DNA from 3 places in the Cupriavidus sp. FW305-26 genome. Region 2 is predicted to be linked to each of the others. Evidence: predicted binding sites of a transcription regulator. Region 2 holds the regulator's gene; each other region holds the start of a gene.
What was found. Region 2 encodes HrcA, which represses chaperone genes, less so after heat shock. Its sites were predicted from a motif close to TTAGCACTCNNNNNNNNNGAGTGCTAA; they were not measured.
Positions count from the first base shown of each region.

Region 1: a site for HrcA is predicted at 5,402-5,428, ahead of groES (co-chaperone GroES). Genes of this name have one in related genera too.
Region 3: a site for HrcA is predicted at 3,371-3,397, ahead of rpoH (RNA polymerase sigma factor RpoH). Genes of this name have one in related genera too.

Region 1 covers NZ_JBYTAH010000060.1:26,768-36,705, reverse strand. The annotation lists gene AC3WQZ_RS26805 (type II secretion system F family protein) at 1-948, shown strand, start outside; gene AC3WQZ_RS26800 (metallophosphoesterase) at 1,159-1,944, shown strand; gene AC3WQZ_RS26795 (fimbrial protein) at 1,986-2,945, opposite strand; gene groL (chaperonin GroEL) at 3,327-4,970, opposite strand; gene groES (co-chaperone GroES) at 5,017-5,307, opposite strand; gene AC3WQZ_RS26780 (hypothetical protein) at 5,706-6,125, shown strand; gene AC3WQZ_RS26775 (MltF family protein) at 6,305-7,846, shown strand; gene AC3WQZ_RS26770 (hypothetical protein) at 7,866-8,153, opposite strand; gene AC3WQZ_RS26765 (xanthine dehydrogenase family protein molybdopterin-binding subunit) at 8,410-9,938, opposite strand, start outside.
Region 2 covers NZ_JBYTAH010000042.1:53,303-63,240, reverse strand. The annotation lists gene glnE (bifunctional [glutamate--ammonia ligase]-adenylyl-L-tyrosine phosphorylase/[glutamate--ammonia-ligase] adenylyltransferase) at 1-284, shown strand, start outside; gene rrtA (rhombosortase) at 274-912, shown strand; gene mprA (MprA protease, GlyGly-CTERM protein-sorting domain-containing form) at 931-2,550, opposite strand; gene AC3WQZ_RS21810 (hypothetical protein) at 2,659-3,108, opposite strand; gene recN (DNA repair protein RecN) at 3,163-4,917, opposite strand; gene AC3WQZ_RS21800 (NAD kinase) at 4,984-5,901, opposite strand; gene hrcA (heat-inducible transcriptional repressor HrcA) at 6,004-7,038, shown strand; gene hemH (ferrochelatase) at 7,145-8,260, shown strand; gene AC3WQZ_RS21785 (RNA-binding S4 domain-containing protein) at 8,257-8,652, shown strand; gene AC3WQZ_RS21780 (hypothetical protein) at 8,721-8,894, opposite strand; gene grpE (nucleotide exchange factor GrpE) at 9,170-9,730, shown strand; gene AC3WQZ_RS21770 (thioredoxin family protein) at 9,819-9,938, shown strand, end outside.
Region 3 covers NZ_JBYTAH010000066.1:24,770-34,707, reverse strand. The annotation lists gene ntrB (nitrate ABC transporter permease) at 1-315, shown strand, start outside; gene AC3WQZ_RS28215 (ABC transporter ATP-binding protein) at 334-1,137, shown strand; gene ybiB (DNA-binding protein YbiB) at 1,247-2,239, shown strand; gene AC3WQZ_RS28205 (pirin family protein) at 2,259-3,134, opposite strand; gene rpoH (RNA polymerase sigma factor RpoH) at 3,475-4,401, shown strand; gene AC3WQZ_RS28195 (SCO family protein) at 4,508-5,128, opposite strand; gene cyoE (heme o synthase) at 5,257-6,201, opposite strand; gene AC3WQZ_RS28185 (COX15/CtaA family protein) at 6,198-7,310, opposite strand; gene AC3WQZ_RS28180 (SCO family protein) at 7,321-7,971, opposite strand; gene AC3WQZ_RS28175 (SURF1 family protein) at 8,025-8,822, opposite strand; gene AC3WQZ_RS28170 (twin transmembrane helix small protein) at 8,821-9,030, shown strand; gene AC3WQZ_RS28165 (cytochrome c oxidase subunit 3) at 9,160-9,938, opposite strand, start outside.

The sequences.
Region 1 (9,938 bases), on a different contig from region 2:
GCGGACCAGTTTGTCGTGCTCGCGCTGATCTTCGTGGCGGCGTTCGGCACGGTGTTCGGGGTGCTCTACGTGTTCTCGCCCAACCGCTTGCGGGGGCGGGCGGAGCAGATTGCAGGCCAGGCGGGTCAGCTCGGGGCTGATCCTGGCAAGCAGAATCCGCTATACGAAAAGCTGGTGCAATGGGCGCAGCCGGTATCGCGGCTGTCACTGCCCAAGGAGGGGTGGGAGAGCTCGCAGCTGCGCGTGCGCTTCATGAACGCCGGCTGGCGCAATGCCAGTGCCGCACCGCTGTACTTTGCGGCCAAGACCGTTCTGGCCATCGCCCTGCCGATGATCGGGCTGCTGGCAGCCGCCGGCCAGCCCAGCCTGCAGGACCGGAATATCATGTTCGCGTTGCTGGCAGTGCTTGGGGCAATCGGCTACTACCTGCCCAACGTCGTTCTCGCGCGCAAGGTCGCGCAGCGCCAGCGTACGGTGTTTGAAGAGTTTCCGGACGTGATCGACCTGCTGACCGTCTGCGTGGAGGCCGGCCTCGGGCTCGATGCAGCGCTGATGCGCGTGGCCGACGAGCTGGCGCTGCGCTGCCCGGTGCTGGCCGATGAGCTCCAGCTGATGCTGCTGGAGCTGCGCTCGGGCTTCTCGAAGGAAAAGGCGCTGTCGAACCTGTCGCTGCGTACAGGCGTGGAGGACGTGGACAAGTTCGCCTCCATGCTGATCCAGGCCGACCGCTTCGGCACCAGCCTGGGCGAGTCCCTGCGCGTGCTGTCCGACATGCTGCGCACCAAACGCCGCATGCGGGCCGAGGAGCAAGCCGCCAAGATCGCGCTCAAGCTGTTGTTCCCGCTGATCTTCACCATCTTCCCGTCGCTGTTGCTGGTGCTGCTCGGGCCAGCCTTTATCCAGATCTATCGCGTCCTACTGCCGACCATGGCCGGACAGGGAGGGTAATACTTCCGGGAAACCGTGATCGTTTCCCCCGGCTGTCTCCCGGTGCAATGCCGGCTAGACAGTCACTTGCCCGGACCTGGTTCCGGGCTTTTTTGCTTTTCGTCGGGATTCGCGGGACTTGACCAGACGGGCTGGCTTATTAAGAATGCAGGCAATTACCCGCCGCCGTAGCGGCCCATGCAGCGAGCCCCATGCGCCTCCGGAGTCCCCATGAAGCTACGCATCCTGAGCGACCTCCACATCGAGCACAACATGCCGCAGTCCGTGCCTGCCTGCGATGCCGACGTCGTGGTGCTGGCCGGCGACATCGCCAACGGGCGCGACGGCATCGACTGGGCCGCGCGCACCTTCAGCCAGCCGGTGGTCTATGTGCCCGGCAATCACGAATACTACGAAAGCAACTTCGATACCGTGGACCACCTGATGGCCGAAGCCACCGAGGCGCACCCAGGCATACAGGTGCTCAATGGCACCGTGGCCGAATTCAATGGCGCGCACGGACGGGTACGCATCATCGGCACCACCTGGTGGACTGACTACACCCTGTTCGGCACCGACCGGCGCGATGACGCGATGCAGGCTTGCGCGGCTGTGATGCTGGATCACCGCCTGATCGAACTCCACGGCGACGACGGCCGTCCGCGGCATTTCACGCCCCAGGACGCGCTGGCGCGCCACCAGGCCGCGTCGGCCTGGCTGGCGGCGCAACTGGCGCAGCCCTACGATGGCAAGACCGTGGTGGTCACGCATCACGGCCCCGACCTGGGCAGCCTGGACCCGCGCTACTCGCACGACCTGGTCTCGGGCGGCTTCCTGTCGCGCCGGCCCGACCTGGTAGCAAAGGCGGACCTGTGGATCCACGGCCATACCCACACCAGCTTCGACTACTGCATCGACGATTCGCGCGTGGTCTGCAACCCCCGCGGCTACGTCAGCCGCCGCACCGGCGAGCTGGAAAACAAGCGCTTCGACTGGTGCTGCGTGGTTGTGGTCTGACGCGCGCCGGAGCCGGCCTCAGCCCTTGCCGCGCGCATCCCTCAGTTGTAGTTGAAATTGACCGTTGCCACGCTGTCGACCGTGCCTGGCGTGACCGGGCCTACCCGGTAGTACCTCACCCCCAACGGAATGGCCATGGTCATTGCCGCGCCGACATTGCCCATGCCGACATCGGCGTTGAGCGGCAGCGGGGTGCCCGCCGGGCCGCCATTCAGCATCTGCAGGCCAACGCCTTGCGCCGAGCCGTTGTTCCGCAGGACGCTGCCCACGGCGGTGGCATCGCCGCTGATGTTCATCGTGACGATCGACTGGGTGACGCAATTCTCGAGAGTGAGCCCGAATCTCGTCGCGCCCGCGGTCGAGCCGATGGTGGGCAGGGACGAGGCGCTGATCTTGGGCAAGGTAATGACCTGGTTCGCCGTGCCGGCGCTGAGGTTGCAGCTTGGCGGAATGAAGCGGAAGGTCACTGGCGAAGTCATTTGCTCGCCGAACTGGGCCGTCCACGGCCCCGGTCCCGAGCCCCCCGTCCAGCTGTCCTGGTAGCCGAAGCGCATCAGGCTGTCACTGAACGTGCCGCTGGTCAGCACCGTGCTGGTCCGCACCAGGTCCAGCCGGAACCGGAAGGTCTGGGTCGAGGTGCCCAGCGGCATCGTGCAAGGCACCCCGCCCGAAGCCGCCCCCATGCAGTTGGCGCCGAAGTTGTCGCCGCCGTTGGTGCCGTAGCTGGTCGGTGCAATCAGGTTGCCGTCGGGCATGTACATGCGATAGCCCAGTCCCGGCATGGCGGTGGCAAAGGTCTGCTGCGAGATCGAAGTCGCCACCAGCGGCGTCTGCGGCGTGTAGTTCAGGGCCCAGCCATTGGTAGATGGATGCCGCAGTCCGGTGTCGTCGCACGTCACCGTTACGGTAATGGTGGCGCTGGAGATCACCTGGCCGATGCCGGTGGTCTTGCTGATGCTCACCGTGGCCGGCAGGAACGGCGAGGTCACGGTGGTTCCCATGCAGGCAGCATGCGCCTGGGCGTATGCCAGGCACATGAGTGCCGCGCAGGCAAGCACCGAAGGCACGCGCCTGATGCACGCGGTGGCATGAACCAGCCAGCGTCGTGGCGATGTAGTGATTTCGTTTTCCATGGCAGCCATGCTAGGAGGTGGGTTGATCCGGGATTTGCCCGCGGGTTCAATAGGCGGCGATTAGAAATGTAGCCGGCGCCTTCCGCTCCACAAATAGGGCAAGCCTTAGATCAGGGTGAGAGTTTTCTGCGCTCGTGCATGGCAAGGCGCGAGCGTCGCGCTGCCCGGAACGAAAAAACCCCCGCGGGCTCGCACCCGCGGGGGTTTTCCAAGACAGCCTGCCCGTGAGGGCAGTCGGTCGGCGATGAATTACATCATGCCTTCCATGCCGCCCATGCCGCCCATGCCGCCCGGCATTGCCGGAGCCGATTCTTCCTTCGGCGATTCGGCAACTGCGCAGTCGGTGGTCAGCATCAGCGAAGCCACCGAAGCGGCGTTCTGCAGTGCGGTGCGGGTGACCTTGGTCGGGTCCAGCACGCCCATTTCCACCAGGTCGCCGTACTCGCCCGAAGCGGCGTTGTAGCCGTAGTTGCCCTTGCCTTCGATAACCTTGGCAACGACCACCGAAGCTTCTTCACCGGCGTTCAGCACGATCTGGCGCAGCGGCTCTTCCATGGCGCGCAGCACGATCTTGATACCGGCGTTCTGGTCGGCGTTTTCGCCGGTCAGTGCCGAGATCGCAGCGCGGGCACGCAGCAGGGCCACACCACCGCCGGGGACGATGCCTTCTTCCACCGCAGCGCGGGTGGCGTGCAGGGCGTCTTCCACGCGGGCCTTCTTTTCCTTCATTTCGACTTCGGTGGCAGCGCCAACCTTGATCACGGCAACACCGCCGGCCAGCTTGGCCACGCGCTCTTGCAGCTTCTCACGGTCGTAGTCCGAGGTCGCTTCTTCGATCTGGGCGCGGATTTGCTTGACGCGGCCTTCGATCGCAGCTGCGTCGCCGGCGCCGTCGATGATGATGGTGTTTTCCTTGCCGATCTCGATGCGCTTGGCCTGGCCCAGGTCGTTCAGGCCAGCCTTTTCCAGCGTCAGGCCGATTTCTTCAGCGATGACGGTGCCGCCGGTCAGGATGGCGATGTCTTCCAGCATGGCCTTGCGACGGTCGCCGAAGCCCGGGGCCTTGACGGCGGCGGTCTTCAGGATGCCACGGATGTTGTTGACCACCAGGGTCGCCAGGGCTTCGCCCTCGACGTCTTCAGCGACGATCAGCAGCGGGCGGCCGGCCTTGGCCACTTGCTCCAGCACCGGCAGCAGGTCGCGGATGTTGCTGATCTTCTTGTCGAACAGCAGCACGAACGGGTTGTCCAGCTGGACAACCTGCTTTTCCGGGTTGTTGATGAAGTACGGCGACAGGTAGCCGCGGTCGAACTGCATGCCTTCCACGACTTCCAGCTCGTCGGCCAGCGACTTGCCGTCTTCAACCGTGATCACGCCTTCCTTGCCGACCTTGTCCATGGCTTCGGCGATGCGCTCACCGATGGAGGTGTCGCTGTTGGCCGAGATCGCGCCAACCTGGGCGATTTCCTTGCTGGTGGTGGTGGGCTTGCTGACCTTCTTCAGCTCTTCCACGGCGGCGGCAACAGCCTTGTCGATGCCGCGCTTCAGGTCCATCGGGTTCATGCCGGCGGCAACGAACTTCATGCCTTCGCGCACGATCGACTGGGCCAGCACGGTAGCGGTGGTGGTACCGTCACCGGCGTTGTCGCTGGTCTTGGAAGCCACTTCCTTGACCATCTGGGCGCCCATGTTCTGCAGCTTGTCCTTCAGCTCGATTTCCTTGGCCACGGACACGCCGTCCTTGGTCACGGTCGGGCCGCCGAAGCTGCGCTCCAGCACCACGTTGCGGCCCTTCGGGCCCAGGGTCACCTTGACTGCGTTGGCGAGGATGTTCACGCCTTCGACCATCTTGGCACGTGCGGCGTCGCCGAACACTACGTCTTTAGCTGCCATTCTTGAATCTCCTGAAATCTGTACGGGGTGGCGGTCAGTTGGTGAATTACTTGTTCACCACGGCCATGATGTCTTCTTCGCGCATGACCAGCAGTTCCTGGCCTTCCACCTTCACGGCCTGGCCGGCGTACTTGCCGAACAGCACGCGGTCACCGACCTTGACGTCGAGGGCGATGTTGTTGCCCTTGTCATCCTTCTTGCCAGGACCGATTGCCAGCACTTCGCCTTGATCGGGCTTCTCGGCAGCGTTGTCGGGAATCACGATACCGGACGCGGTCTTGGTTTCGTTGTCCAGACGCTTCACGATCACGCGGTCGTGCAAAGGACGCAGATTCATACGGACTCCTAGATACAAAGTGAGTTTTTGATCACAAATCGGCCGGCTACCGAGGCGACGGCCGTCAGAAATGTTCAGGTGTCGCAGGAGGCTGTTAGCACTCACCCCTGACGAGTGCTAATTATAGGGACGGGGTAGGGGCATTTCAAGACGCGGGTGTGATGCGGGTTTTCCCGAGGAGCGGTTGATGCCTTGCGCGGCATGGGCTCCCGGCCGGCAACGACCCGCCTGTAGGAATAATCCCGGCACCCATTCGGGCGTGTGCCTGACAGCGCAACGTGGTGCCGCTACCTAGACTGGGCTTGTCGCCGCGCGCCCGTCTTGGCCGGATGTACGGCGTACGCCGCGCCGAGCGCTTCCGTTGCCGGCGCCTCCGACAGCGACTCTGGAGGTATTCCATGGATACGAAACAGCCTGCTCGCCTTACCCGAATCGCCAGCGTGATTGCCGCAGGCCTGGCTGGCCTCAGCTGCGCTGCGGCCATTGCCCAGACAACCGCCACCCCCGCTACCCCGGCCACGCCGGCAACCCCTGCTGCCCAGGGCATGCCCGCGACCCCGGCGATGCCGGCAACCTCTGCCACGCCGGCAGGCGCCCAGGGCGTGCCGCCCGGCATGACCCAGATCGAACCGCCGAAGGACCCGCTGGTGGAACGCCGCGAGGCGCGCCAGAAGGCCGCCGCCGAGTACAAGGCCAAGAAGAAGGCGGCCAAGGGTGAGTACAAGGAAGAAGTCGGCGCTGCCAAGCAGGAGCGCAAAGTAGAGAACAAGGCAGCCGATGCAACGGCCAAGCAGGAAATGGCCGCACCAAAGCAATAGCGCCAGCCTTTGCGAGACGGGTGGCCGGGATCAGCCGGCCACCTTCTTCGTGCCAGACATACCCCTCCCGTTTGCCCTTCGGCAGCATCCGGACCCTGGCGGCTTGCAAGAGGCAGGATCGCGCCTAGACTCGATACGAGCGAGTCGTGCGCCTTTCTGCCCGGCTTGCCATCTGCGCCATGTCCGCTGCCCACCCACGCCACTGGTTCGCAGGCCTTCTCCTGTCCGGCCTGGTGGGCGCACTCAGCCTGTGCAGCACGTTTGCCGTAGCGCAGCAGAAGCCGGCGCCGGCGTCCGCGCCCGTTGCGGCCCCCGCGGCGAAAGCCGCAACCGGCAAGGCAGATGTCGCCAGGCCGCGCGGCCTCAACCTGGCCAACAAGCCGCGCATGGGCGACTTCGATGTGATGGTCAACAGTCGCGTCATCCGCGTGCTGGTGCCTTACAGCCGCACCCTCTACTTCAGCGACAAAGGCCACGAGCGCGGAATTACCGCAGAACTGGTGCGGGAATTCGAGCGCTACCTGAACAAGACCTACACCAATCGACTTGGCAAGCGCCCGCTCACCGTCATCATCATCCCCACCACGCGCGACCGGCTGCTGCCCGACCTGGCGGCGGGCCTGGGCGATATCGCCGCCGGCAACCTGACCGAGACCGAGGCCCGGCTGAAGCTGGTCGACTTTGCCGCGCCGCGCGACCGCAAGCCGGTGCGCGAGCTGATCGTGACCGGCCCCAAGTCGCCGGCGCTGAAGAGCCTGGACGACCTGGCGGGCAAGACCGTCCACGTGCGCCGCGCGAGCAGCTACTACGACAGCCTGACTGCACTGAACAACCGCCTGCGCCAGTCCGGCAAGGCGCCGATGAAGCTGGTGCTGCTGCCCGATGCCCTTGAAGACGAGGACGTGCTCGAGATGCTGAACGCGGGCCTGCTGGAGATCGTCGTGGTCGACGACTGGAAGGCCGCAATGTGGGCGCAGATCCTGCCTGACATCAAGGTGCGCCAGGACCTGGCGGTGCGTGAAGGCGGCTATGTCGGCTGGGCCTTCCGCAAGGACAGCCCGCAGTTGCGGCAGGTCATTGACGATTTCTATGTCAATTACGTCAAGAAGCAGGGCATGGCGGAATACCTGATCAAGCAATCCATGCGCCGGGTCAAGCAGATCAAGAACAACACCGAGGACGCCGAATACAAGCGCTTCCAGCAGACCGTTGCCTTCTTCGAGAAGTATGGCAAGGACTATGGCTTCGACCCGCTGATGCTGGCGGCACAGGGCTTCCAGGAGTCACAGCTCAACCAGCAGGCGCGCAGCCGCGTGGGCGCCGTCGGCATCATGCAGATCATGCCCGCCACCGGCAAGGAACTGAACGTGGGCAATATCCAGATGGTCGAGTCCAACATCCACGCCGGCGCCAAGTACATGGACCGGCTAATGACGAAGTACTTCCCCGACGCGCATTTCTCGGAATCCAACCGGCCGCTGTTCGCCTTTGCCAGTTACAACGCCGGGCCCGGCAATATCGCCAAGATGCGCAAGGAGGCTGCGGCGCGCGGGCTGGATCCCGACAAGTGGTTCAACAATGTCGAGATCGTGGTGGCGGAGAAGATCGGCATCGAAACCACCACCTATGTGCGCAATATCTACAAGTACTACGCGGCCTACCGGCTCACGCAGGACCGGGAGGCCGCGCGTGAGCGGGCACTGAAGGAAGTCCGGAAGTAGCCCGGCCACGCCGCAAGGATCAGTCGGCCAGTCCGCTGGCGTCGATATAGCCCAGTGCCTCGGTCACGGCGCGGCGCGCCTTGAGCACGTAGCAAACGCGGCGCTCCTGGATCGACAGCGCCAGCACATCGGCCTGCACCAGTTCCAGGAACACGTGGCCGGCGCGCGCCAGGCTCAGCCGTGCGACCTGCGCCAGGTCGGTGGCCGGCAGGCCCGCCTCGCCGGCCTCCAGCAGCGCCCGGCAGATCCGGATCCGCGCGGGCTCGGTCATCAGCGCAAGGGTCAGCGTACTTTCCTGGGTCTCCATGATCACACCTCGGTCTCCGGGCACGCCCCCGGTCCGCGAAACGCGGCGGCAGGGCGGTGCTGGCGTATTTTTTTCCGCGCTGTTCCTTGCGCGCAGTTTTTCCCGTTCTACGCGGCTCGCCGCGCAAACGCAATAGGGTGGAGCCACGGCCCGGCAAAGACTGGTGCGATTACAACAAATAGCGCGTGCCAGCCGCATTCGGGGGATGCGCGATGCGGCTGCACCTCCCCTTCGGCGGCCGGCTGCGGTCAGACCATCAAGCCATCACAAACGGCAATTGCCGCTGGCGCTTGCCCGTCAGCGTGAACAGCGCGTTCGCCACTGCCGGCGCGATCGGCGGCACGCCCGGCTCGCCCAGGCCGGTGGGGTTCTCCTGCGAGGGCACGAAGAACACGTCCACCACCGGCGCATCGGTGATGCGCGGCGGCGGATAGTCCGGGAAGTTGCTGTTCTTCACGGCGCCGTTCTCGATCTCGATGGCAAACCCCGGCTTGGTCATGGCCAGCCCAAAGATGCAGGCACCCTGGATCTGGGCCTCGGCGGACATCGGGTTGACCACGCGGTTGGCATGCACGCCGGCGGTGACGCGGTGCACGCGCGGCTCGCCCTTCACCACCGAGACGTCGACCACGTAGGCCACCACGGTGTTGAACGACTCGTGCACGGCCACGCCCCAGGCATGGCCCTTGGACAGCTTGCGCTTGCCATAGCCGGACTTGTCCACCGCCAGCTGCAGCGCGGCGCGGTGGCGCGCGTGCTTCTTCTCGTCGAGCCGGGCCAGGCGGAATGCCACGGGGTCCTGCTTCGAGGCTGCGGCCATTTCATCGGCCAGCGTTTCCTTGACGAAGGCGGTATGCGTATTGCCCACCGAGCGCCACCACAGCACCGGCACGTCCACCTGCGGATGGTGCACCGACATCTGCAGCGGCAGGTCATAGTCATTCTCGACGATGCCTTCGGTCATGGTGGCGTCGACGCCGTTCTTGACCATGAAGGGCTCGAACGGCGTGCCCTTCAGGATCGACTGACCGACGATGGTGTGCTGCCAGCCCACCACCTTGCCCTGCGCATCCAGCCCGATGCGGGCGCGGTGCAGATGCAGCGGTCGGTAGTAGCCGCCGCGGATATCGTCCTCGCGGCTCCACACCACCTTGAGCGGCTCGGTGTGGCCGGCGGCTACCCAGGCCTTGAGCACGTTGGCCGCTTCCACGATGTAGTCCGAGGTCGGCACCGCGCGCCGGCCGAAGCCACCGCCGGCCATCATGGTGTTGAGCACCACCTTGTCCGGCGCCAGCCCCAGCGTGCGCGCCACCGCGGCCTGGTCGACGGTCTGGAACTGCGAGCCCACCCAGACCTTGACCGACTGCACCTTGCCGCCGGCCACTTCCGGCTGCAGCGTGCAGTTCAGCGGCTCCATCGGCGCGTGCGCCAGGTACGGGAAGCGGAAGTCGGCCTCGATCTTGCGCGCGGCACCGTTGATGGCCGAGCCGATATCCCCGCTCCCCGCGCGCGCCACCGTGCCGGGCTGGCCGGCCAGCCTTGCGTATTCGTCGAAGAGCGCCTGCGACGACACCTTCGAGCCCGCGTCTTCCCACTGGATCTCGAGCGCATCGCGGCCCATCTTGGCCGGCCAGTAGCCGCTGGCAATCACCGCCACGCCACTGCCGCCGCGGTCGACCGGCACCTGCAGCACGCCGCGCACGCCCTGCACCGCGCGCGCCTTGTCGGCGCTGAAGCTCTTGACCTTGCCGCCAAAGCGCGGCGGGCGCGCCACCACGGCCACCA
Region 2 (9,938 bases):
ATATCGAATTCACGGTGCAGTACCTGGTGCTGCTGCACAGCCGGGCGCACCCGCAGCTGACGCGCAACGCGGGCAATATCGCGCTGCTGCGCGCAGCGGGCGAGCTGGGCCTGATCGACGCCACCCTGGCACTGGCGGTGGGCGATGCCTACCGGCTGTTCCGCGCGCGCCAGCACCAGCTGCGGCTCGAGGGGCAGGCGCATGCGCGCGTCGCGCCCGAGTCGGTGGCGCAGCAGACCGGACAGGTGCGCGCGCTGTGGCAGGCCGTGTTCGGTGAGGCCTGACGCGGCAGTTCCGCCGGCACCCGCCGGCGCATCGTGGCCGGGGCTGCTGGCGGCGATCGCGCTGGTGTGGGCGCTGTCGGCCTGGTTCACCTTCATGCCGTGGTGGCATGCGCACGGCCTCTACCTGCGCGATGCGGTGCGGCTGGACGGCCAGTGGTGGCGCCTGGCCACCGCCATGTGGGTGCACCTGGACGGACACCACTGGCTGGCCGACGCGCTGGCCGCCACCGGCGTGCTTGCCATCGCCGCGCGCGTGGCGCGTGCGCGCACCCTGTTGCTGGTGCTGATTGCCTGCGGCATCGGCGTGCAGGTGGTGCTGCTGCGCGTGCCGGCGATTGCATGGTATGGCGGGCTCTCAGGCGCCTTGCACGGGCTGGCCCTGTGGGGCGCGCTCGGGCTGTTGCGGGCATCGGGCCTGGCGCGCGTCACCGGCGTGCTGCTGTGCCTGGGCGTGCTGGCCAAGGTCTGGGTGGAACAGTCGTGGCTGGCGCCGGTGGTGTTCGATCCGGCCTGGGGTTTTGGCGTGGTGCGCGTCGCGCACGCGGCCGGCGCCGTCGCCGGCCTGCTGTGCTGGGTCTTGCAGGAGTGGTGGCTGGCGCGGCGCCCGGCCCGCGGCGACGACGCCTGAACCGACCAGGCGCCGGGCTTACATGCGGCGCCGCAGCGCGAAGGCCAGCAGGCCGGACAGCGCCAGCAGCACCGCGGTCCAGGTCGGAACGGCGCCGCCACCGCCACCACCGTTGCCCGAGGCCGGTGCCGGCGCAGCCTGCGCCGGTGGCATGCCCGCCGCGGCCGCCAGTGCGCCGTCGGCATCGAGCAGGCCGGCGCCGCAGACGCCCGGATTGGTGGTGCAATAGGTGCCGGACGGATGCGGGCGTGCCGAAGACTTCAGCGCCGCGGTGACCTGGGCCGGGGTCAGCGAGCCATTGACCGCGAACATTATGGCCACCACGCCCGAGACCATCGGTGCGGCGAAGCTGGTGCCCGCGGATGACGTCACCACATAGTTGCCCAGGCCAGTCTTGCCATCGTTGTTCAGGGTGCGAATGACCGAGGGCGCGGTCGTGCACTGCCCATTGACTACCTGCGAGTTGCCACACCCGCCGCCTGGCGCGCTGATCGCGACCTGCGGGCCGACATTGGCATAGCTGGCATTCTCGCCGTCGTTGGCATGCGCCGTGACCGCGATCACGCCGCTGCAGTCGCCCGGCGCCTCCACCGCGCCGCGCTCGTTGCCGGCGGCGGCCACCACCACCACGCCGCGCGCGTTCAGGTCGGTGACGGCCTGTTGCTCAATGCTGCTGCAGGTGCCGCCGCCGAGGCTGATATTGACCACGCGCGCCGGCGTCGGATTGGCCGGCACGTTGGGTACCGACAAGCCGCCGGCCCAGCGCATGGCATCGACGGTATCGGACAGCAGCGCGCCGCAGCGGCCCGAGACGCGCACCGGCAGGATGCGCGCGTTCCAGTCGACGCCCGCGATGTCCTGCGCGTTGTTGGTCAGCGCGCCCAGCACGCTGGCGACACGGGTGCCGTGCCAACTGTTGGGCTCGGTCGTCGGGGCCGGCGATCCACCCGGGCACGAGAAACCCGCTGTCACGTTGTCGCCGGCATCGGTGGCATCGGCGTCGCGGCCATCGCCGTCATTGGAAATGGTGCTGCTGCTGATGAAGTCGTAGCCAGGCAACACGCGCGCCGCCAGGTCGGGGTGCGGCAGGATGCCGGTGTCCACCACCGCGATCACCACGCCGCTGCTGCCGCGGCTGCGGTCCCACGCGCGCGGCAGGTTGACGCCGCCCACCGCCGTGCCGGTACCCATCAGGTAAGGCTGGCGCGAGATGAACTCGGAATCGTTGGGCAGGGTGTCGTGCAGCTTCAGCCAGCGGTCGGGCACGGCATCGGCGATGCGCGGGTCCTGGCGCAGCCGGGCCGCCGCGCCTTCCGGGTCGGCTGCCAGTGCGTCGGGGACCTGCAGCAGTTGCAGGTTGCCGCCCATGGCGCGGCGCGCCGTGACGGCAATGCCGGTGCGCGCGCTCAGCTGCTTGAGCGCATCCGCCGCGGCTGCAGGCGTCTTGCTTGTGCCATCGGCGCCGTCACGCCAGCGCACGATGATCTGGCCGGTGTAGGCGGGTGCGGCATGGACGCCGGCAGCCAGTGCCGCGCTGGCCGGTATTGCGCCGCACACAGCGGCGGCGGCGATGACGATGGCCCGCCAGCGGCGGGCCACGGGGCTGCTACGGAAGTCGGACTGCGCGGGTTGCGGCATGCATACCTCCTGGGGCGTAGCGCGCGGGGGGCTTGTTATGTAGCGAATACGATTCAGCGTCGTTGCGCAAGGGCGACTGAAGGCTTAAGAACCGTCCTGCAGTCGGGCTCAGCTCTGCGGCATGTCGCGGCTGGTGGGAATGTTGCGGTTAGGCTTGAGCACGCGGTCGGGCTCGGCGGTCTCGATGCGGGGCGTGGCGCGCAGGGTTTCGACCGCCTGGTCGATGGTGGCATCCGCCGACGGCGAGATCGCGGTGACCAGCCAGACGCCGCCGGACATCGGGCGCTTGACCACATAGCGGATCGGGCCCTTGATCCCGGCCAGCAGCTTGCCGGCGTCCTCCGACAGGTTCACCGCGGGCGGCTTGAAGCGCACCATGATGTCGCCAAGAGAACGGTCATCGCTGATGCTGCCCGGCGGCGGGGCCGAGGACTTGGGCTGGGCCTGGCAGGCGGACAGCGCCAGCAGTGCGGCCGATGCGGCGGTGACGATGGCCAGCACGGCGCGCAGCGATGCGCGCGGTCGTTGCCGGAGGCCGGCTTGCGCTTGGCGGGTCATGGTGAAGCTCCTGTCAGTGTATGGATTGGCGCACGTGCGGGGCGGGCGGGGCCGTCAGCCGGCGGCGCGGCGGCTGCGCCGGCCATCCTTGCCGCCCGCGCCGCGCGCGGGCTGGCTGCCCTGGCCGCCGGCCATGCCTTGCGCCAGCATTTCTTCTGCATGTTGCAGTGTGGTGGCGGTGACGGTGGCGCCGCCCAGCATGCGCGCGGTCTCGACCACGCGCCCGGCGGGGTCCAGCACCCTGATGCGCGAGCGCGTGACCGAACCGTCGCCCGCATCGGTGGTTTCCTTGCTCACCAGCAGGTGCGTGCCGGCCTGCGCCGCCACTTGCGGCAGGTGCGTCACGCACAGCACCTGGCGCGCGCGGCCCAGCTCCTGCAGGCGCCGGCCGACCACCTCGGCCACCGCGCCGCCGATGCCGGTATCGACCTCGTCGAAGATCAGCGTGGGCGTGGGCGAGGCTTCGCTGGTGATCACCGAGATCGCCAGGCTGATGCGCGCCAGCTCGCCGCCCGACGCCACCCGGGCCAGCGGCCGCGGGCTCACGCCGGCATGGCCGGCGACCAGGAATTCGACCTGCTCGAGCCCGTGGCTCTGGCCTTCGTCGAGCGCATTGAGCGCGGCGACAAAGCTGCCGCCGGCCATCGACAGGCCCTGCATGGCGTCGGTGACCGCGGCGGACAGCGCCTGCGCCGCCTGCTTGCGGGCATGGCTGAGATGCTGCGCCAGGGTCAGGTAGGCGGCCTTGGCCGCGGTCTCGCGCGCCATCACCTTGTTCAGGTCCTGCGCGGCCTGCAGGTCGTCCAGTTGCTGGCGGCGGGCCACCAGCTCGTCGGGCAGCTGCTCGGGCGGCAGGCGGTACTTGCGCGCGGTGGCGTGCAGCGCCTGCATGCGTTCGTCGACCGCCTGCAGCCGCTCGGGATCGAGTTCGAGCCGGTCGACATAGCGCGTGAGCGAGTGCGCGGCTTCCTCGGCCTGCATCTGCGCGGGCTCGAGCGCGGCCAGCACGTCGCGCAGCGCGCCGTCGACATCAGCCAGCTGCTGCAGCTTGTGCACGATGGTATTCAGCGCCGACAGCACCGAGCCGTCGGCCTCGGACAGTGCGTCCAGCGCGGCGCGGCTGCCGTCGATCAGGCCGGCGGCATGCGACAGCCGGTTGTACTCGGACTGGATCTCTTCCCATTCGCCCGGCTGCGGGTTGAGCTTGTCCAGTTCGCCGACCTGCCATTCCAGCCGCTCGCGTTCGAGCTGCATCTCGCGCGACTGGTGTTCCACCGCCTCGCGCTGGCGCACGCAGGCACGCCAGGCGCGCCAGGCCTCGGCCACCGCGCCGGCCTGCTGGGTGAGGCCGGCGTGGGCGTCGAACAGCAGCCGCTGCGCATCGGGGCGCAGCAGCAGCTGGTGCGCGTGCTGGCCGTGGATGTCGACCAGCTGGTCGCCGACTTCGCGCAGCTGCGCCAGGGTGGCGGCGGCGCCGTTGATAAAGGCCTTGCTGCGGCCGCCGGCATCGACCGTGCGGCGCAGCAGCACGGTATGCACGCCGTCTTCCGCTTCGCTGTTGAGCTCGCGCTCGGCCAGCCAGGCATCCAGTGCCGGGTGGGTCGAGAAGGTGGCGCTGACGCTGGCGCGCGGGGCGCCTTCGCGCACCACGCCGGCATCGGCGCGTTCGCCCAGCACCAGCGCCAGGGCATCGATCAGGATGGATTTGCCGGCGCCGGTCTCGCCGGTGAAGACGGTGAAGCCAGTGGTGAAGTCCAGGTCGAGCGTATCGACGATGACGAAATCGCGGATGGACAGGCTGCGCAGCATCGTGGCGTGGAAGGTAGTCGGTCCGATGGGTTCGGGCTCAGGCTTGGAGGGCGGCTTGATACTGGCTCAGAGGCGGTTGTCCTCGGACGGGTATTCGTGCCAGTGCAGCTTCTTGCGCAGCGTGGCGTAGTAGTTGTAGCCGACCGGGTGCAGCAGGTTGATGGTCTTTTCGGAGCGCCGCACCACGATGCGGTCGCCCGGCAGCAGCGAGGTCAGCGACTGCATGTCGAAGTTGACGCTGGCGTCGCGCGCGCTGGCCACCTCGATGGTGACCTCGGCGTCGTGCGGCAGCACGATCGGGCGGTTGGACAGCGCGTGCGGGGCAATCGGCACCAGCACCACGCCCGACAGCGTCGGATGCAGGATCGGGCCGCCGGCGGACAGCGCGTAGGCGGTGGACCCGGTGGTGGTCGACACGATCAGGCCGTCCGAGCGCTGGTTGTACATGAAGTGGCCGTCCACCGACACCGCCAGCTCGACCATGCCGGAGATGCCCGAGCGGTTCACCACCACGTCGTTCAGGGCCAGCGCGGAGAAGATGTTCATGTCGTCGCGCACCACGCGCGATTCCAGCAGCAGGCGGGTCTCGGCCTCATAGCGGCCGTCGAGCATGTCGGGCAGCACGGTGTGCGCGTCTTCCAGCGCGATGTCGGTCATGAAGCCCAGCCGCCCGTGGTTGACGCCGATCAATGGCACGTCATAGCCGGCGAGCTGGCGGGCGATGCCCAGCAGCGTGCCGTCGCCGCCCAGCACCACGGCCACGTCGGCCTGCCGGCCGATCTCCTCGGCGGACAGGGCAGGGTAGGCGGTCAGCCCGGTGGCGAGCGAGGTTTCGCGCTCGAACACCACGTCCTGCCCGTTGCGCAGGATATAAGAGGCGATCTCCTCCAGCGGCCCTTCGATGCCGGCAGTGGAGTACCGGCCCACCAGGGCGACGGTCTTGAACGAAGTGCGCACGGCGCTGGCTTTCGGGGGGGCGGACATGCGTGGATTAGACCATACCGCCATGACGCTTGTCAGCAGGCGCCAGCGAGCGGGCCAGGCCGGCCGCCAGAAGGTCCAAAACTTGCGTAAAATCGGGGCATCATGGATGAACGCTCCAAAACGCTGCTCAAGACCCTGATCGAGCGCTATATTGCCGAAGGGCAGCCGGTCGGTTCCCGCACCTTGTCGAAATACTCGGGGCTGGACCTGTCGCCTGCGACGATTCGCAATGTGATGTCCGATCTGGAGGAAATGGGCTTTATTGCCAGTCCGCACACCTCGGCCGGCCGTATCCCGACCCCGCGCGGCTACCGGCTGTTCGTCGATTCGATGCTGACGGCCAAGCCGCTGGAGCGCAACGCCGACCTGGCCGAGCTGACCGGCCAGATCCAGGACCAGCTCGGCGGCCAGCAGCTGGGGCCGCAGCGCATGATCACGGCGGCGGCGCGCACGCTGTCCAACCTGTCGCACTTCGCCGGCGTGGTGATGACGCCGCGCCGCGCGCAGGCGTTCCGGCAGATCGAATTCATGCGGCTGTCGGACAAGCGCATCCTGCTGATCATCGTCAGCCCCGAGGGCGACGTGCAGAACCGCATCATCCAGACCGAGCTGTCGTACACGCCGGCCCAGCTGATCGAGGCGGCCAACTTCTTCAACTCGCACTATGCCGGCATGAGCTTCGACGCGGTGCGCGGCCACCTGCGGGTGGAACTGCAGGACCTGCGCCGCGACATGTCGCAGCTGATGCAGGCCGCGGTCGAGGCCGGCAGCGTCGCCGAGGACGAGGACGACGACCACGTCTTCATCAGTGGCGAGCGCAAGCTGCTGGAAGTGGAAGACCTGGCCTCCAGCATGGACAAGCTGCGGCGCCTGTTCGACGTGTTCGAGCACAAGACCAGCCTGCTGCAGCTGCTGGACGTGTCCAGCCATGCGCAGGGTGTGCAGATCTTTATCGGCGGCGAAAGCCGGCTGGTGCCGATCGAAGACATGGCGGTCATCACCGCCCCGTACGAGGTCGACGGCCAGATCGTCGGCACGCTCGGCGTGATCGGCCCCACGCGCATGGCGTATGAGCGCGTGATCCCCATCGTCGACATCACCGCGCGCCTGCTGTCCAGCGCCCTGAGCCAGAACTAGTGCAAAGACTGGCTGGTCTGACAAGCGGCCCCATTCCTGCCGAGCGCGGCAATCGCCGGTGCGCCGCACCGGCGCCATCCCGGCACCGTGTCAACCCGGAAGCGACATGACGTTTTCTCCCGAACCGGCCTACCAGCACGGCCACGCGCCGCGCACGGCGATCCTGCTGGTCAACCTGGGCACCCCGGACGCTCCCACGCCCAAGGCGGTGGGGCGCTACCTGAAGGAGTTCCTGTCCGACCCGCGCGTGGTCGAGATCCCGCGCGCGGCCTGGCTGCCGCTGCTGCATGGGGTGATCCTGCCGCTGCGTTCGCGCGCCTCGGCGCTGAAATACGAATCGATCTGGCTGCGCGAGGCCCATATGACGGGCTCGCCGCTGCTGGTCTACAGCGAGCGCCAGGCCCATGCGCTGCAGCGGCTGATGAACCAGCACGGCCATGAGGTGACGGTCGCGTGCGCAATGCGCTACGGCAACCCGTCGATCGCCTCGGTGCTGGAGGCGCTGCGCCGGCAGGGCTGCGAGCAGGTGCTGGTGCTGCCGATGTATCCGCAATACTCCGGCACCACCACGGCCACGGCCTTCGACGAGGTGTTCCGGGTGCTGGGCCAGTGGCGCAACCAGCCCGAGCTGCGGCTGGTCAAGCATTTCCATGACCATCCGGCCTATATCTCGGCGCTGCACCAGCAGGTCGGCGCCTACTGGGCGCGCCACGGCATGCCGGACTTTGCCCGCGGCGACAAGCTGATCCTGTCGTTCCATGGTGTGCCGCGGCGCACGCTGGAGCTGGGCGACCCCTATCACTGCGAATGCCTGAAGACCGGCCGGCTGCTGGGCGAGGCGCTGGGCCTGCAGCCGGGCCAGTACCAGGTGACGTTCCAGTCTCGTTTCGGCAAGGCGGAATGGCTGCAGCCGTACACCGCGCCGACGCTGGCCGAGCTGGGCAAGGTCGGCGCGGGCCGGGTCGATGTCTTCTGTCCCGGCTTTCCGGCCGACTGCATCGAGACCCTGGAGGAAATCGCCATGGAAGGGCAGACCGAGTTCAAGGTCGCGGGCGGCAAGGATTTCCACTTCATCCCGTGCCTGAATGACGCCGATCCGTGGGTCGCGGCCATGGCCGAGATCGCGCTGCAGCACCTGCAGGGCTGGCCGCTGGCCACGCCGCATCCGCATGAACTGGAAGCACGGCGCACGCGCGCCCAGACCCGGGGAGCGGCGGCATGAATGTCGACTTTGAGCCGGATGCGCGCCAGCGCATCGACAAATGGCTGTGGTGCGCGCGCTTCTTCAAGACGCGCTCGCTCGCGGCCGAAGCGGTGGAGCGCAGCAAGGTGACCGTCAACGGCCAGCCATGCAAGAACTCGCGCGAGGTGAAGCCCGGCGACATGGTGGTGCTGGAAGCGCACCAGCAGCGCTGGGAACTGGTGGTGAAAGGCATTGCCCCGGCGCGCGGGCCGGCGCCGGTGGCGCAGACGCTGTACGAGGAAAGTGCCGAAAGCCAGTCGCGCCGGCTGGCCGACGCCGAGCGCCGGCGCCTGCAGCCGGAGCCGTCCGCGCAGATCCAGGGGCGCCCGACCAAGCGGGACCGGCGCCGCATCGACCACCTGAAGAGCTGAAATGACAATGCGGCGGCACCGGGAAGCCCCCGCTGCCGCCGCGCGCTTGGACCAGGGTCAGGTGGCGCTTATTCCTGCGTGACTTCCTGGCTGACGATAGGGACGATGTAGTGCTTGAACACCGCCTTGCCGCTGCCATACTCCGTATCGCGCGGGGTGAATGCGCCGGAAAGGCAGATAAAGACGGTCATGACCGCCAATGCGGCCACAAGGCAGAGTGTCACGACTGGCAGCTTATGCATGGCCAACCTTCCGGAAGAGGCACAAAGATGAACCATCTCCACAACCCCCGGCATTTTTGTCATTTTTATTACTGGGAATCTTAGTGATTGCGATGCAGCAAAGCAATAAGGCGTCGATTGCATATGCCTGGCCTTTGTAACCGTGTGTTTCCGCGTCACGCCAGCGCCACTCTTGAAAACCTGCGCCTTGCCACCACCTGCACGGAACACGCGCCGATTTACCACCCGCGGCCAGGCCCATGGCGGGCCGCGACAATGCATTGATACGGATCGACATGGAAGAACAGAAGCAGACGCCAACCACCCAGACGCCTACGCCCGCTGGCGATGAGGCGGCCAACGCCAGCCAGGAGGCCGGCGCGCCGGAAACCGCTGCCGTGGACGACGTGGCGGCCCAGCTGGCCGCCCTGGAAGCCAAGGCGCGCGAGCATTACGACCTGTATATGCGCGCCGTTGCCGAGGGCGAGAACATCCGCCGCCGGGCGCAGGAAGATGTCGCCAAGGCGCACAAGTTCGCCATCGAGAACTTCGCCGACAACCTGCTGCCGGTGATGGACAGCCTGCAGGCCGCGCTGGCCGACGGCTCGGGAGATATCGCCAAGCTGCGCGAAGGCGTCGAGCTGACCGCGCGCCAGCTGGCCGCCGCCTTTGAGCGAGGCAAGATCGTTGAACTCAACCCGGTGGGCGAAAAATTCGACCCGCACCGCCACCAGGCCATCTCGATGGTGCCGGCGGACCAGGAACCCAATACCGTGGTGACCGTGCTCCAGCGCGGCTACACCATTGCCGAGCGCGTGCTGCGGCCGGCTCTGGTGACGGTGGCGGCACCGAAATAAGGCCGCCTGGGGCGGCGGCGTGCCGTCCTGGATCGCGACCTGACGCCCGGTGCCGGCTGGCCCGGGCGTTTGTCATTCTGGAGCGAGCATGACCACTGAACCAGGCGCTGGCCCGGCGACATTCCCGGTCCCCCACCTCGACCACCGCGCCTTCGAGGCATTCGGCATGCGCGAGGTCGATGACGGCAGCATCGACGCCGCCATCGCC
Region 3 (9,938 bases), on a different contig from region 2:
CCGCAGGACTACCTGAACGTGGCGCGCGTGCTGGACCTGTCGGAATGGAAGGTGTTCACGCGGGTGCTGTTCCCCGCGGTGCTGCCCTACATGCTGACCGGCGTGCGGCTGTCGATCGGCACCGCGTGGCTGGTGATCGTCGCGGCCGAGATGCTGACCGGCGGCACCGGCATCGGCTTCTGGCTGTGGGACGAATGGAACAACCTGAAGGTCGAGCACATCGTGATCGCGATCTTCGTGATCGGCATCATCGGGCTGCTGCTCGAGCATGCGCTGCTGGCGCTGGCCCGGCGCTTCAGCTACGGCACCAACTGACACGCGGGGAGAATCGCCATGGACAAGTTCGTCAGCATCGAAAACGTCGGCCAGACCTTCAAGACCCGCAAGGGCCCGTTCGTCGCCCTGCGCGATATCAACCTGCATATCGCCGAGGGCGAGTTCATCACGCTGATCGGCCATTCAGGCTGCGGCAAGTCCACGCTGCTGAACCTGGTCGCGGGACTGGCCACGCCCACCACCGGCGCGCTGATCTGCGCCGGGCGCGAGATCGCCGGGCCGGGGCCGGAGCGCGCGGTGGTGTTCCAGAACCATTCGCTGCTGCCGTGGCTGACGTGCTTCGAGAACGTCTACCTGGGCGTGGAGCGCGTCTTCGCCGCCAGCGAGAGCAAGCCGCAGCTCAAGGCGCGCACGCACGACACGCTGGCGCTGGTGGGCCTGACGCACGCCGAGAACAAGTATCCGCATGAGATCTCCGGCGGCATGAAGCAGCGCGTGGGCATTGCCCGCGCGCTGGCGATGGCGCCCAAGGTGCTGCTGATGGACGAGCCCTTCGGCGCGCTCGATGCGCTCACGCGCGCGCACCTGCAGGACGAGCTGATCAAGATCGTGGCGCGCACCCGCAGCACCGTGGTGATGGTGACCCACGACGTCGACGAGGCCGTGCTGCTGGCCGACCGCATCATCATGATGACCAACGGTCCGGCCGCGACCATCGGCGAGATCCTGAAGGTGGAGCTTCCGCGTCCGCGCGACCGCGTCGCGCTGGCCGACGACAAGGCCTACCACGCCTGCCGCACCGCGGTGCTGGACTTCCTCTACCGCAAGCAGCGCAACCCGGCGCTGCAGGAAGCCGCGTAGTGCCCGCCGGCCGCGTGCCGGTGGGCGGCCCTATGTGGCACAGGCGGCGATGGGCGCGGCGGCCTGGCTCCGCTATCATGAGCCCAGAACAGACTACCCCCACGCCGCCATGACCACGCCAGCCACGTCCTTCCCTGCTGCCCGCTATATCAAGGAGATCGGCCGCGGCGTCAACGGCGCGCGGGCGCTGCCGCGCGAAGACGCGCAGGCCCTGTTCGACGCCATGCTGGCCGGGCGCGTCTCGGACCTGGAGCTCGGCGCCATCCTGATGGCCTACCGCATCAAGGGCGAGGCCCCGCACGAGCTGGCCGGCATGCTGGAAGCCGCCCATGCGCACTGCCAGCCGCTGCCGGCGCCGCCTGACCGGCAGGTGGTGGTGATCCCCAGCTACAACGGTGCGCGCAAGCAACCCAACCTGGTGCCGCTGCTGGCGCTGCTGCTGGCGCGCGAAGATGTCCCCGTGCTGGTGCACGGCACGCGCCTGTTCAATGGCCGCGTGACCAGCATGGCGCTGTTCGAGGCGCTGGGCGTGCCCTTGTGCGCGACTACCGGCGACGCCTCGGCACGGCTGCGCGAGAGCAGCGACCTCGGGCCGCTGGCGGTGCTGCCGGTGGATGTGCTGTCGCCCGGGCTGTCGCAGCTGCTGGAGCGGCGCACCGTGATCGGCCTGCGCAATTCGGCGCATACGGTGGCCAAGATGCTGCAGCCGGTGGGCGAGCATTCGCCCGCGGAAGGGTTGCGCCTGTACAGCTACACCCACCCCGAATACCGCGAGACGCTGACCGACTACTTCTCGCATGAACCCGCCAACGTGCTGCTGGCACGCGGCACCGAGGGCGAAGTGGTGGCCGATGCGCGCCGCACCAGCCGCATCGACTGGCTGCACGAGGGGCACCAGCAGACGCTGGTCGATCCGGCTGTTGGTTCGCTGGCCGAAGTGCCTGAACTGCCGCCCGGCAGCGACGCCGGCCAGACCGTGGCCTGGATCCGGCGCGTGCTGGACGGCGCGGCGCCGGTGCCGGCACCGATCGCGATCCAGGTCGAGGCCATCCGCGAATGCCTGCGGCAAGGCACTCGCGTGACCTGGGCCAGCCCGGTCTGAGCCAGCCCCGGGACCGCTGTCAGGGCTTGCGCGGGGGCAGCGGGATGCGCTCGGTCTCGCCCGGCACGTGCGGGAACTGATCGTCCTCCCAGCGCTGGGCGGCGGCCTCGATCGCCACCTTGCTGCTGGCAACGAAATTCCAGTAGATGAAGCGGTGCCCGTCGGTCGGGTCGCCGCCCAGCAGCATTACGCGCGACGGCGTCGTGGCCGTCAGCGTTGCGGGCTGGCCCGGCGTGAGCACCACCATATGCTCGGCCGGCAGCGGCTCGCCGTCGAGCGCCACCGCCCCGTCCACCGGATAGATGCCCCGCTCGGCATGATCGGCCGGGATCTCCACGCTCGCGCCCGCATCCAGCTCGATCGCCACGTACAGGGTGCGGCTGAAGACCTTGACCGGAGAGACCTGGCCAAAGGCATCGCCGGCAATCACCACCATGCGCACACCCGGCCGCTCGATCCGTGGCAGCGTGGCGGCGGGATGGTGGAAAAACGACGGCTCGGCACCCTCATGCTCCTGCGGCAGTGCCACCCAGGTCTGGATGCCGTGCAGGCGGGCCCCGGCGGGGCGCACATGCTCGGGCGAGCGCTCCGAGTGCACGATGCCGTGCCCGGCGGTCATCCAGTTGACATCGCCCGGGCGGATCGCCTGGTCGCTGCCCAGGCTGTCTCGGTGGATGATCTCGCCCTCGAACAGATAAGTGACCGTGGCCAGTCCGATATGTGGATGCGGGCGCACGTCGGCTCCGCCGCCCGGCGGCAGTTGCACCGGCCCCATATGGTCGAAGAAGATAAACGGACCAACGGTCTGGGTGGCGGCGGCGGGCAACAGCCGGCGCACGGTAAAATCGCCCAGGTCGCGCACATGCGGCTTGAGCAAGTGTTCGATAGCAGACATAACTCCTCCGGTGGAATGAGAGAGGCTTGCAAGGATGCCAGCGCGCCGCAGCTTGGTCGAGTGTAGCCGCTGCTGCAACAAATCATTGCAGCAGCGGGCAGAACCCCCGTGCCCGGCACCGCTCTAACATCCAGTGCGCCGAACCGTGGGTATCGTTCCCGCCGCTCGAATTGATAGGTAGCTATGCCAGCAGCAAGAGCAATCGAGAGGAACTATCACGACCATCGGGGCTCCAATTAGCACTCACCCGGCCTGAGTGCTAATATGTGTTGCAGTGCCACCGCCCCAACAGGCGCGGCACCCCGGCAACCGAACCGCCGGATGCGAAAGGAGCCATTGAGTGAACGCAGTCTTGTCTGCCGACCAAACCCTGAATAACCGTCTGCCGACGGCACCCCGGAGCACGGGCAGCTTCGCGCTGACCTTCCCGGCCACCGTTGGCAACCTCGACAGCTATATCCAGGCTGTCCACCGGATTCCGCTGTTGACCGCGGAGGAAGAGCAGCGCCTGGCGCGCGAGCTCCGCGACCACGATTCCGTTGACGCTGCCCGCCAGATGGTGATGTCCCACCTGCGCCTGGTGGTGTCGATCGCCCGCCAGTACCTGGGCTACGGCCTGCCCCACGCCGACCTGATCCAGGAAGGCAATATCGGCCTGATGAAGGCGGTCAAGCGCTTCGACCCCGACCAGGGCGTGCGCCTGGTGTCGTACGCGATGCACTGGATCAAGGCCGAGATCCACGAATACGTGCTGAAGAACTGGCGCATGGTCAAGGTGGCCACCACCAAGGCCCAGCGCAAGCTGTTCTTCAACCTGCGCAGCCACAAGCAGGGCGCGCACACGTTCACGCCGGAGCAGGTCGAGGCCGTGGCGCGCGAGCTGAACGTCAAGCCCGAAGAAGTGATGGAGATGGAAACCCGCCTGTCGGGCGGTGACCTGGCGCTGGAAGGCCAGATCGACGACGGCGAAGAGGAATTCGCCCCCATCGCCTACCTGGCGGACAACCACAACGAGCCCACCCGCGTGCTGGAAGCCAAGCGCCACGACCGCATGCAGGTCGAGGGCCTGGAAGAAGCGCTGGGCAAGCTGGACGAACGCAGCCGCCGCATCATCGAGGCGCGCTGGCTGCACGTCGAAGACGATGGCTCGGGCGGCTCCACGCTGCATGAGCTGGCTGACGAGTTCGGCGTCTCGGCCGAGCGCATCCGCCAGATCGAGGCCGCGGCCATGAAGAAGATGAAGGGGGCGCTGCAGGCGTTCGCCTGATCCGCACCCCCAGCCATGCAAAAGGCCGGTCCACTGGACCGGCCTTTTTGTTGCCCGCGAGAGGGTGAGTGCGACCTTATGCCGCACCCCTTCCCACCCTTTCACGTCACGACAGCAGCTGTTTCAGGTCGTGCGCGATCGGATCCGGACCCTGGCCGTGGCGGATGAACAGCCGCAGCTTGCCGTCCGGGTCGAACACATAGCTGCCCGCGGAGTGGTCCACCGTGTAGTTGTTCGGGGAGCTGCCCGGCACCTTGGCGTAGAACACCTTGAAGTCCTTGGTCAACTTCTGCAGTGCGGCTTCGTCGGCCGGGCGCAGCCCCAGGAAGCGCGCATCGAAGGCCGGCACGTACTGCGCCAGCAGCGCCTGCGTGTCGCGTTCCGGGTCGACCGTGACGAACAGCACCTGCACGCGGTCGGCATCCGGGCCCAGTTTCTCCATCACCGCCTTCAGTTCGGCCATCGTCGTCGGGCACACGTCCGGGCAGTGGGTGTAGCCGAAGAACATCACCACCGCCTTGCCCTTGAAGTCGGCGATGGTGCGCACCTTGCCGTGATGGTCGGTCAGCGAGAAGTCCTTGCCGAAGTCCGCCGCGCCGGTGATGTCGACATTGCGGAACGAGGCCTTCTGCTGCCCGCAGGCAGCCACGGCCAGCGCAAGCGCGGCCAGCAGGGAAAAGCGGCGGAAGGCGGCGAACAGGCCGGAGGCGGGGCTTAGGCGGGGCATGCGGCGGAAACCGGTCAGGGGTGGGAGGAAACAGCGGCACCGGAGGGCGGCGACATCACGCAGTATCGCCGATCGTGCCGCCACGCTGCGCCGGCCGCGACAAGATGCCGCAGCCGGTCGGCCACAGGTCAGACCTGCGGCACGAACTTGAAGTAGTGGTCGACCAGCAGCGCGGCGAACAGCAGCGACAGGTACAGGATCGAGAAGCGGAAGGTGCGCTGCGCCAGCTCGTCCGAATAGTTACGGTACATCTTCCAGGCGTAGGCCAGGAAACCCGCGCCCAGCGCCAACGCGGCCGCCAGGTAGATATAGCCGCTCATGCCGTAGACAAAGGGCAGCAGCGTCGCGGCGATCATGATCAGCGTGTACAGCAGGATATGCAGCAGCGTGTAGCGCTCGCCGTGCGTGACCGGCAGCATCGGCAGGCCGGACTTGGCGTAGTCGGCGCGGCGGTACAGCGCCAGGGCCCAGAAGTGCGGCGGGGTCCAGGTGAAGATGATCAGCACCAGGAACCAGGCCTCGGCAGGTACCTCGCCCGCCACCGCGGCCCAGCCCAGCGCCGGCGGCATCGCCCCCGAGAGCCCGCCGATCACGATGTTCTGCGGCGTGGCCGGCTTGAGCAGGATGGTGTAGACCACCGCGTAGCCGAGGAAGGTGGCAAAGGTCAGCCACATCGTCAGGTCGTTGGCGTAGACGTGCAGCAGCCACATGCCGGCGCCGCCCAGTACGGCGGAGAACACCAGGGTCTGCGGCGTGGTGATCTCGCCGGTGGCCGACGGGCGCCACGCGGTGCGGCGCATCAGCGCATCGATCTTCTGCTCGACCAGGCAATTGATGGCAAAGGCCGCACCGGCCAGCAGCCAGATGCCGGCGGCGCCGCCGATCAGCACGCGCCACGGCACCATGCCGGGCGTGGCGAGGAACATGCCGATGATGGCGCAGAACACGGCCAGCTGCGTCACGCGCGGCTTGGTCAGGGCGGCATATTGTCGGGCAAGGTGCCGTATCCGGCTCAACTTGCCCAGCGAATGGGGGTGGGTAGCGGTAACCACGGAAGGGGTCTTGTCTTTCATGTGGCGCGGGCGGCGTTCGGCACGGCAGCGGGGGCGCCGGCGGCCCGCATGGTGAGCCCTGCGAGCCCTGTATTGTAGTGGAGGCGGACCAGCAGCAGCAGGAGCAGCGCCGCGCCGCCGTTGTGCGCAACCGCGGCCACCAGCGGCCAGTCGAACACGATATTGGACATCCCGGTGGCCAGTTGCAGCACCAGCGTGGCCAGCAGCCAGCCGGCCGCGCGCGCGAGCCCTTCAAGCCGGCGCGCTCGCAGGCCAAGCCACGCCAGGTAGCCCAGCACGACAAAGGCAAAGCCGCGGTGCACCCAGTGGATCGCCACCAGCGCCGCGTGCGGGATGTAGTCGCCATCGGCGGTCATGCCCAGCTGGCGCCACAGGGTGAAGCCGTGGCGGAAATCCATCTCGGGCACCAGCTGGCCATTGCACAGCGGGAAGTCGGTGCAGGCCAGCACCGCGTAGTTGGTGCTGACCCAGCCCCCCAGGAAGATCTGGATCACCAGCAGCAGCAGGCCGATGCGCACCGGCCAGCGCAGCCGCGCGGCCCGCGCCGCGACCGGGTGCGGCGGATCGTTGCGCGAGCCCAGCTGGATCAGCACGGCCAGCAGAGCCATGCCCAGCATCAGGTGCGTGACCACAATGATCGGCTGCAGCTTCAGGGTCACGGTGAAAGCGCCGAACGCACCCTGCACGCACACCAGCAGCAGCACCCCGGTGGCGAACCACGGCGACTGCTTCAGCTCGCGCCGCTTGACCCACGCCAGCACCATCAGCGTGATGATCAGCACCCCGACCGCCATGGCGAAGTAGCGGTGGATCATCTCGATCCACGCCTTGGCCAGCGTCACCGGGCCGCTGGGCAGCGCGGTCTCGGCCGCGCGGATCGGCTCCATCGCGGCGTGCGGGTTGGAGTGCCCGTAGCAGCCGGGCCAGTCGGGGCAGCCCAGGCCGGAGTCGGTCAGGCGCGTGAAGCTGCCGAACATGATCAGGTCCAGCGTCAGGAACGCCGTGATCCAGGCGAGCTTGCGGTATTTGTTGCGGTCCCCCTTCACCAGCACGTAGGACAGCGGGAACAGCGCGATCAGGATGCCGATGATGGCCAGTTGCAGCAGCATGCCGTCCCCTTTAGCCGATGCGCGAGACCTTGAGCAGCTTCTTCAGGTCGCCGCTCATCTTCTTGGGGTCCGGATCCTGCGGGAAACGCATCATCAGGTTGCCCAGCGGGTCGACCAGGAACAGGGTGTCCTCGGCGCGCTTGCCGGGTTCGGCCGGCAGCCACTGCTGCGCGGCCTGGCGGTCGATGCGCAGGAAGCGCACACCCGCGTAGGGCTCGTTGTAGGCGGCGTTCAGACGCTCGTCGATCTTGCCGTCGTCGGTCACCAGCCACACCGGCACGATGCGTTCGCGGTCCTGGCCCTGCCCGGCGCGGATCTGGCGGATGGTGAAGAGCTTCTTCGCGCAGGCCTCGTCGCAGGCGGACGGGTCGGTGGTCACCAGCAGCCACTTGCCGCGGAACTGCTCCAGCGGCACGGCCCGGCCCTGCTCATCGGTGACGCGCACCGGCGGCATCGGCCGCTGCGGGTCGACCAGCGCGCCGTAGTTGGTGGCGCCGCCACGCGGCTTGATGACGTAATAGGTGAAGTAAGAGGCGATCACCGGCGACGCGCACACCAGCAACAGCATCAGCATCTGCAGGCGGCCGCGGCGCGTGCGCGCATCGATGCGGGTATCCGGCGGCGAGGCCGCGGCGGCCGGGGCGGAGTCTTGCTGTGCCATGGAGTACGTCTGTCCTTTGTCTTCGGCGAGCGCATGCGCCCGGTTCATTCGAGTTACGGTGCTGCCACCCGGCGCGCGCGGCGCCAGCCCAGCACGACCACCAGCACCACCGTCAGCGCGGCCAGCCCGAACCACTGGAAGGCATAGCCGTAGTGCCGGTCCGCGCCCAGGTCGGCCGGGGCCCAGTCGCGCGCCAGGCCATCGCCGCTGTCGCTGCGCTGCTCCAGCACCAGCGGGTGCAGCGCCAGGCCGGTTTCAGCCGCATAGGCAGCGAGGTCCAGGTTCTGGCGGATCTTGCTGCCGGCGGCGTCCTGGCCCAGGCTATAGACCCGCGGCACGGCCGCCAGTGCCGTGCCTTCGATCGTTACCTCGCCCTCGGGCGTGGGGAACGGCGCAATCCGGGTGCGGTCCTGGGCATCGCGCGGCAGCCAGCCGCGCAGCACCAGCACCGCCTGCATGGCGCCGGCGGCACCTGCGGGCGCCGGCGAGGCGGCTGAAATCCGCAGCGGCGTCAGCACCAGGAAGCCGGCGCGGCTATCCCCGGGGCTGCTGCCATTGCCGTGGGGGCGATTATCCAGCAATACGGTGCGGGCCGTGTCAAAGCGCCCGGTCACGCGGACCGTGCGGTCGGTCACAACTTGCGGCAGCGGGGCCGTGCCCAGCACCACCGGCGGCTGCGCCGACAGCGCCTGCAGCCGCGCCGCGCGCGCCTCCTTGTCGTGCGCGCGGTTGAGCTGCCAGTTGCCCAGCGCGCAGGTCACGGCGATCATCACCAGTGCAGCGGCCAGCGGCAACGGGCTGGTGCGATAATGAGTCTTTCCGTCGCTCCTGGCCCCGACCTGCCCCGCCATGCGCTTTGTCATCATCGTTGCCTTCATCCTGATCATCGCCAGCCTGGCCTCCGCCCTGTTCTTCATGATGCGCGACCGCGGCACGACGCCCAACATGATGCGCTCGCTGATGCTGCGCGTCGGGTTCTCGATGGCGCTGTTCCTGTTCATCCTGTTCTCGAACTGGATGGGCTGGATCCACAGCACGGGCATCCGCATGGCACCCTGAACGCCAGGACGCGGGCACCAGGCCCGCAAAAGACAAACGCCGCAGGCTGGACAACCTCCTGCGGCGTTTCTCTTTTGCGTTGGCGCCGGCGGCCCCCGGGGGGCGCGCCGGCGGGTACGGCAGCCGGATTTACAGCCAGTACACCACGACGTAGAGGAACAGCCACACCACGTCAACGAAGTGCCAGTACCAGGCGGCGCCTTCGAATGCAAAGTGGTGGTCAGGCGTGAAGTGGCCCTTCAGCACGCGGACCAGCACCACGGCCAGCATGATCGCGCCCATGGTCACGTGGAAGCCGTGGAAGCCGGTCAGCAGGAAGAAGGTCGAGCCGTAGATGCCCGAGGTCAGCTTCAGGTTCAGTTCCGAGTAGGCGTGCATGTACTCGTACACCTGGAAGCACATGAAGACCGCGCCCAGCAGGATGGTCAGCGACAGGCCCTGAATCAGCTGGCTGCGCTTGCCGGCCAGCAGCGCGTGGTGCGCCCAGGTCAGCGTCAGGCCGGACATCAGCAGCAGCGCGGTGTTGATGGTCGGGATTGGCCACGGACCCATGGTCTGGAAGCTTTCCACCACGCCGGCCGGGCCGGTGTTGGGCCATACCGCGGCAAAGTCGGGCCACAGGATCTTGTTGTTCAGGTCGCCCAGCCACGGCATGGCGATGGTGCGGGCATAGAACAGCGCGCCGAAGAAGGCCGCGAAGAACATCACCTCCGAGAAGATGAACCAGCCCATCGACCAGCGGAACGACAGGTCGATGTTCTTGCCGTACATGCCGCCTTCGGACTCGCTGATGGCGTCGCCAAACCAGCTCTTGAGCACGAACAGGAACCACAGCAGGCCGAGGCCGCACAGGTACGGCGCCCAGGGCTGCCCGTTTACCCAACCGGCGGCACCCGCGCCCGTCATCA